DNA from 2 places in the Aeromicrobium duanguangcaii genome. Region 2 is predicted to be linked to the other one. Evidence: riboswitches for the same ligand, from Rfam matches in the RefSeq annotation. Region 2 holds a riboswitch; the other holds the start of a gene.
The links. A riboswitch is a leader RNA that binds a small molecule or an ion and turns the genes downstream of it on or off. The one in region 2 is predicted to bind S-adenosylmethionine.
Positions count from the first base shown of each region.

Region 1: it holds a riboswitch for S-adenosylmethionine, as region 2 does, so the genes downstream of both, thrC (threonine synthase) here and NP095_RS11410 (hypothetical protein) in region 2, are expected to answer to the same signal.

Region 1 covers NZ_CP101990.1:2,663,555-2,667,251, reverse strand. The annotation lists gene NP095_RS13150 (DUF3263 domain-containing protein) at 1-207, shown strand, start outside; gene NP095_RS13145 (LytR C-terminal domain-containing protein) at 209-793, shown strand; gene otsB (trehalose-phosphatase) at 821-1,594, shown strand; SAM riboswitch class I at 1,681-1,793, shown strand; gene thrC (threonine synthase) at 1,802-3,070, shown strand; gene NP095_RS13130 (MoaD/ThiS family protein) at 3,106-3,384, shown strand; gene NP095_RS13125 (cold-shock protein) at 3,494-3,697, shown strand.
Region 2 covers NZ_CP101990.1:2,297,996-2,301,692, forward strand. The annotation lists gene NP095_RS11405 (heavy metal translocating P-type ATPase) at 1-1,738, opposite strand, end outside; SAM riboswitch class IV at 1,883-1,997, shown strand; gene NP095_RS11410 (hypothetical protein) at 2,025-2,294, shown strand; gene NP095_RS11415 (hypothetical protein) at 2,321-2,608, opposite strand; gene NP095_RS11420 (ABC1 kinase family protein) at 2,850-3,697, shown strand, end outside.

The DNA of each region.
Region 1 (3,697 bases), 370 kb from region 2:
CTGTGGTGGAAGTACGCCGGCGCCAAGGAGCAGGCGATCCGCGACAAGTTCGACATGACCGCCACGCGCTACTACCAGATCCTCAACGCGCTGATCGACTCCGAGGAGGCGCTCGCGCACGACCCCCTGCTCGTGAAGCGGCTCCGTCGCCTGCGCTCGCAGCGCCAGCGTCAGCGTCAGGCCCGCCGCACCGGCTCCGACCGCTGAGGTGGAGCAGCAGCCCGAGTCCGAGCGCCCCGAGGATCGCCGTGACGTCGGCCGCCCCCGGCCCACGTGGTCGCTGATCGTCCTGCCGGCGGTCTGGCTCGTCCTGGGTGCTCTCGGCGGCGTGGCCATCATCAACGTCGTCCGCAGCGACGACGCCCCCGCGGCCTCCGCCGAGGTCTCCGCGAAGGACGCGGGCGCCGAGCCCCCGGCGACCAAGAAGCCGAAGGCCGAGAAGTCCGAGCCCACCGCGAAGGCCACGAAGAAGCCCAAGCCCAAGCCGAAGCCCACGACCGAGCCGACCGTCGAGCCCACGGCCACCCGCTCGATCGGGGTCGGCGTGTACAACCAGATCGGCATCGGCGGCCTCGCCGCCCGAGTCGCCGGCCAGGCGCGGGTCGCGGGCTGGAGCGTCGCGGCGGTCTCGGACTGGCGCGGCAGCGTGCCGCAGGACACCGTCTACTACCCGGCCGGGCGACAGGCCGAGGCCGCGCTGCTGGGCCAGGACCTCGGCATCGTCCGGCTCATGCCCGCCACCGCGAACATGTCGTCGTCGTCCCTCACCGTCGTGCTGGCCAGCCCCCGCTGAGCTTTCGTGCCGCGCCATAATGGAGACATGACCGACCCGGGGCAGATGCTGCTGGCCCTCGACTTCGACGGAACCCTCGCTCCCATCGTCGAGGACCCGGAGTCGGCGTACATCCATCCGACATCGCTCGCCGCGCTGCGTCGTCTCGGTCCCGTGCTGGGTGCGATCGTGATCATCACCGGCCGTCCGGTCGACCAGGTCCGTCGCCTGGGCCGGTTCGAGGAGGGCCCCGGTCTGGAGCATCTCGTCGTCTTCGGTCAGTACGGCGCCGAGCGCTGGGACGCGGCCACGGGCCAGGTCCGCCGGCCCACCCGCCCGCAGGGGGTCTCCGACCTCGCCGAGTGCCTGCCGGCGTGGCTCGAGGAGCACGGCGCCTCGCGCATCCGCGTCGAGGACAAGGGACTGGCCATCGCGCTGCACACGCGTGGGGTGGCGCCGGGCCTGCTCGACGAGCTGCGACCCCAGATCGAGGCGCTCGCCGAAGAGGTCGGCCTGCACGTCGAGCCGGGACGCCAGGTCATGGAGCTGCGCGCGTCGGGCTCGGACAAGGGCCAGGCGCTGCGCCACGCCATCGAGCCGACCCAGCCCCACGTCGTCATGTACGCGGGCGACGACCTCGGTGACCTCCCCGCGTTCGAGGAGGGACTCGCCCTGCGTGCCGACGGCGTCGACGTCACCTTGGTGTGCTCTGCCTCGGCCGAGCAGGACGCGCTGGTGCCGCTGGCGGACGTGGTCCTCGACGGCCCCGACGCCGTCGCGACGTGGCTGAGCGAGCTGGCCGACTCCCTCGTGCCGGTCTGATCCGCAGCCGCTCCTGCCGTACCGTCCGTCCGTCTCAACATCCGGACGGAGTAGACGTATCGTGAGACGCCGTCCTACGCTGAAGCCACTCATCCCGAGGGGCAGAGGGACACGGCCCGACGAAGCCCCAGCAACCAGCCGATCACCGGCCAGGTGCTAATTCCGTCCGCGGTCGAACTTCGGCCCGGAGAGATGAATGGAGCCTTCGTGAGCCTCACGACCCCGGACCAGACCCTCACCCTGCGCGACGGCGCCTTCGGCAGGGCCACCTGTCTGACGTGTCGCGAGTGCGGAGCCACGCGCGATCTCGGCCCGCACTACGCCTGTTACGAGTGCTTCGGACCCCTCGAGATCGGCTACGACTTCGGCACGGTCACCCGCGAGCAGATCGAGGCCGGGCCGGCGAACATCTGGCGCTACAAGGCGCTGCTGCCCGTCCCGGACGACATCGAGTCCAGCCCCAACCTCGAGCCCGGCTTCACCCGCCTGCTCGAGGCCCGCAACCTCGCCGCCGAGCTCGGTCTGACGAAGCTCTGGGTCAAGGACGACAGCACCAACCCGACGAACTCCTTCAAGGACCGCGTCGTGGCCTGTGCGCTCAGTGCCGCCCGCGAGTTCGGCAGCACGGTCTTCGCCTGTCCCTCCACCGGCAACCTGGCGAACGCCGTCGCCGCGGCCGGCGCGCGGGCCGGCATCCGCACGGTCGTGTTCATCCCGAGCGACCTCGAGACGCCCAAGCAGGTCAACTCCGCGATCTTCACGGACAACCTGGTGGCGGTCGACGGCACGTACGACGACGTCAACAAGCTCGCCAGCGAGATCGCCGGCGAGGATCCGGGCTGGGCGTTCGTCAACGTGAACGTCCGGCCGTTCTACGCCGAGGGCTCCAAGACGCTCGGCTACGAGATCGCAGAGCAGCTGGGCTGGCGGCTGCCGGACCAGGTGGTCATCCCGGTCGCCTCGGGCTCGCAGCTGACCAAGGTGCACAAGGCCTTCCGCGAGCTGGTCGAACTGGGCCTGGTCGAGGACAAGCCGTGCCGCATCTTCGGCGCGCAGGCGCAGGGCTGCAATCCCGTCGCGACCGCGTACAAGGACGGCGTGGACGCGATCCGCCCGGTCAAGCCCGACACCATCGCCAAGTCCCTCGCGATCGGCAATCCCGCCGACGGCGTCTACGTGCTCGACATCGCGCGTGCCACCGACGGCGCGGTCGAGGAGGTCGACGACGAGCAGATCCGCGACGCGATCGTCCTGCTGGCGCGCACGGAGGGCATCTTCACCGAGACCGCCGGCGGCACCACGGTGGCCGTGCTGAAGAAGCTCGTCGAGACCGGACAGCTCGACCCGACGCTCGAGACCGTCGTGATCAACACCGGTCACGGACTCAAGACGCTCGACGCCGTCGCCGGATCGGTCGGCCCACGCGCCACCATCGCCCCCACCTACGACGCCTTCACCGCGGCCGGCATCGCCTGATCCGCCCGACCCACCCCTTCTCGAGGAGCATCCCCATGGCCGTTTCCGTCCGCATCCCCACCATCTTGCGCAACTACACGAACGACGAGTCCCAGGTCAGCGCCGAGGGCGAGAACCTCAGCGCCGTGATCGAGTCGCTCGAGGCGTCCTACCCCGGGATCCGGGCCCGGATCGTCGACGAGGACGGCAAGCTGCGCCGCTTCGTGAACGTGTACGTGGCGGAGGAAGATGTCCGCTTCGCCGATGGTCTGGACACCCGCACGGTCGACGGCACGCAGATCTCGATCATCCCGGCGGTCGCCGGCGGCTGTTGAGCCACGGGCAGTAGGGCCGACGACCGGATCCGATTCACACTGCGGGGCTTGCTGGCGATACGCTTGAGTGGGTCCGGCCGCGGGCCTTTCGCGCAGAACAGGTGGTCACATGGTGCATGGCACCGTCAAGTGGTTCAACTCCGACAAGGGCTACGGCTTCATCGCCGTCGACGGCCAGGACGACGTGTTCGTCCACTGGTCGAAGATCGCGATCAACGGCTTCAAGACCCTCGAGGACGGTCAGACGGTCGAGTTGGAGGTCGTGGACGGTCCCAAGGGACGCGAGGCCGAGAACGTGCAGCCTCAGCACTGA
Region 2 (3,697 bases):
AGAGCGCGATGCCGACCCAGATCGACTCCTTCGCGACCCGCAGGGTGCGCTGGCCGACGGACACCGCGACCGCCGCGCGGGAGATGTCGTCCCGGACGATGACCACGTCGGCGGACTGCGAGGCGGCCGTCGAGCCGCGGGCGCCCATCGCGACACCGACGTCGGCCACCGCGAGGACGGGCGCGTCGTTGATGCCGTCGCCGACCATCATCACGGGGCCCGGCTCGGCATCGCGGACGATGCGGACCTTGTCCTCGGGCAACAGCTCGGCCTCGACGCGGGTGACGCCGGCCTGGGCGGCGATGTGGGACGCCGTGGGCATCGCGTCGCCGGTCAGGATCATCCGCTGGCGGACCCCGAGGCGGTCCAGTTCGGTGAGGGTCGCCCGGGCGTTGGCCCGGAGCCGGTCGGAGATGAGCAGGACGCCCGCGAACACACCGTCGACGCCCACGTAGACGGCGGACTCCCCCGGTTCGAGGTCGGCGACCTCGAACCCGGTCGTGTGGTCGCGGACGAACGAGCCCTTGCCGACGACGACCTCGCGGCCCTCCAGCACCGCCGTCACCCCGTGGGTCGCGATCTCGCGGGCCTCGGTGGCGGGGACGAGGCGCAGTCCGCGTGCCTCGGCCGCCTTGCGGATGGACTCGGCCAGCACGTGGCCCGAGTACTGCTCGGCGGAGCCGGTGATCCGCAACAGCTCCTCCTCGTCGAGAACCGGCTGCCCGTCGGCTCCGCGCGCCGGCCGGACCTCCAGCAACTCGGGACGCCCGTACGTCAGGGTGCCGGTCTTGTCGAAGGCGGCGGTGCGGACCCGGCCGAGGGTCTCGATCGTGCCGCCCGACTTCACGATGACGCCGTTCTTCGCGGCGCGGGACATGCCCGCCAGGAACGCGACAGGCGCCGCGATCAGCAACGGGCACGGGGTGGCGACGACGAGCACCTCGGCGAAGCGGACGGGGTCGCCCGAGAGCCACCATGCGAGGCCACCGATCAGGTACGCGACGATCGTGAACGGCACGGCGTAGCGGTCGGCCAGACGCACCATCGGCGCGCGGGACTCGGAGGCTTCCCGCACCAGGGAGAGGATGCGCGAGTACTGCGAATCCTGGGCGGTCGCCGTCGCCTCCAGCACCACGGCGCGTTGGCCGTTGAGCACGCCGGAGAGGATCTCGTCGCCGGTCCGCCGGCTGACGGGAAGCGGCTCGCCGGTCAGCGACGACTCGTCGAAGCCGGCCTCGATCGCCCGCCCGTCCGAGTCGGTGGAGAGGATGCCGTCGACGGGCACCACCTCGGCAGGCCGCACCAGCAGCCGATCGCCGACGGAGATGCTCTCCATCGCGACGTCGCGCGTCGTGCCGTCGGGCAGCAGCAGGTGGGCGACCTGCGGCGCGCGTTCCAGGAGAGCCGACAGACTCCGCTTCGCCCGCCCGGCCGCGTAGTCCTCGAGTGCCTCGCCGCCGGTGAGCATGAGGCACACGACCAGCGCTGCGAGGTACTCCCCGACGAGCAGGGTCGAGGCGATGGCCGTCACGGCCAGGATGTCGATGCCCCAGTGCCCGTGCAGCAGGTCCTTGACCATGCCGATCGAGACTTTGACGAGAACGACTGCGCCGAAGGCCGAGGCCAGCCACTGGGCGGCGTCAGGGGCTCCGGAGAGTTCGAGTGCCAGGGTGCCTGCCAATGCCGCCAGGGTGGCGACCACCCACGGATGAAGCTTGGCCAGCTCCCAGGTCCTCATGCTCCTCGTCTCGCCCCCATACGCGGATCGGTACACCCAACCTTCAACAATACGCCGTCATTTCAGCCGATTCACGCATCGCGGCGGTCGCCGGTCAGCTCCAGAAGGGATATCTGTCGGCGCACCTGCGTAGGTTCCACCCGAGGTCAAGAGAGCCACCCACGCCTCCGGACAGAGGTGGCCGGCAACCGCGTCGCCCGACACGGTGCCCTCCGGAGAAGACCAGGGCCGTCCCGACCGGGACGACCAAGTCGGGCACATCCGTGCCCTCGAGAGAGGAGCCACCATGGCCGAGTTCACCGAGCACCGCACCCGCGACGAGTTGAACGAGTTGCTTCGCCACGCCCACTTCATCGCCGTCGGGAAGGGCTACACGGCGAAATTCGTCGAGAAGAACTACTCCGGATGGCACTGGAATGAGCTGATCCGGATGCTGCGCATGGGCGGCGTCGTGCGCAAGGGGGAGCACGACCGCCTCCGCTGCGACCCGAAGGTCGTCGGCGTGCGGTTCGGCCGAGGCTCGACCTTCCAGGTCGAGTGGGACTGGATGGGATGATCAGCCGCACCCGCGCCTGCGGACGCCTAGGCCCGGTGGACCTTCCACACGCCCATCATGAACAGGCTGATCGCGGAGACGATCCCCAGTGCCGTCCACCCGACGACGGAGGCGCGCTGCACTCCGAACTCGACAGGGCCCAAACTGATGAGCGCGATCACCGAGGTCACCCACGCGGCCAGGGCCACGAGCATGGCGATGGTGAGGATGATCCCGCCGAACCTGGACGGCTTGGTCTTCTCCTGGTGGGCTTGGTCCTGCGCTGATCCGACGTGCGGGACGTGCAGATGAGGCACATGCAGTGAGAGGGCCATGACGCACTCCGATCGGTAGAGGTCGCATTGACGAGCCGATCATTCGACAGTACGCCCGCATCTGCCTGGCGCAACAGGTCAAACGCCGTGGGATCAGCGCTCGACCCTTCGACGTTGCGAGGGTTGCCGATGAGGTTCGTGACGTCGGTCCTTCCATTGCGAGGCAGAGTTCACCGAGTCCCGGCGAGCAGGGTTCGCGCGGGACACCCCATCGGGGGCTCAGGACCGGCATGCTTGCGCCATGACGAATCTGCACGACAACCGCTATGTCGCGTTGGCCCGCCTGGTTCGCCGCTACGGACGCTCCGACCTGCTGTCCGGAACCCAGCTCGACGAGTTCGACATCGACGACGAGACGCCGCTCGGCGACGCCGAGCGCGCGCAGGCCTTCGCCGACGACCTCGAGAAGATGGGGCCGACCTTCATCAAGCTCGGCCAGCTGCTCTCGACGCGGTTCGACCTGCTGCCCGCGTCGTACACCACCGCGCTGGAGCGGCTGCAGGACGAGGTCGAGCCGATCGACTTCGACATCGTGCGCGAGGTCGTCGAGACCGAGCTCGGTGCCACGCTCAAGGAGCGGTTCAGCGACTTCGACGTCAAGCCCCTCGCTGCGGCGTCACTCGGCCAGGTCCACCGCGCGGTCCTGCGCAACGGGCGCGAGGTCGTCGTGAAGGTGCAGCGACCTCACGTCCGCGAGCTCGTGCGCGAGGACATGAAGGTGCTGGGTCGCCTGGCGCGCCTGGCCGACCGCCGGACCGAGATCGGGCGCAGCTTCGGCTTCGGCCAGCTGCTCGACCAGTTCCGCCGCTCGCTGGCCGGCGAGCTGGACTACCGCCGCGAGGCCCGCAACCTGGTCACCTTCGGCGAGCTGACCGCCCCCTACGACCTGCTCGTCGTGCCGCAGCCGGTCGAGCCGTACACGACCTCGAAGATCCTGACGATGGACTTCGTCGAGGGCCGCAAGGTCACCGACATCGGTCCGCTGGGACTGACCGACGTCGACGCCCGCCCGATCGTCGAGCAGCTCTTCAGCGCGTACCTGCACATGATCCTCGACGCCGGGGTGCTGCACGCCGACCCGCACCCGGG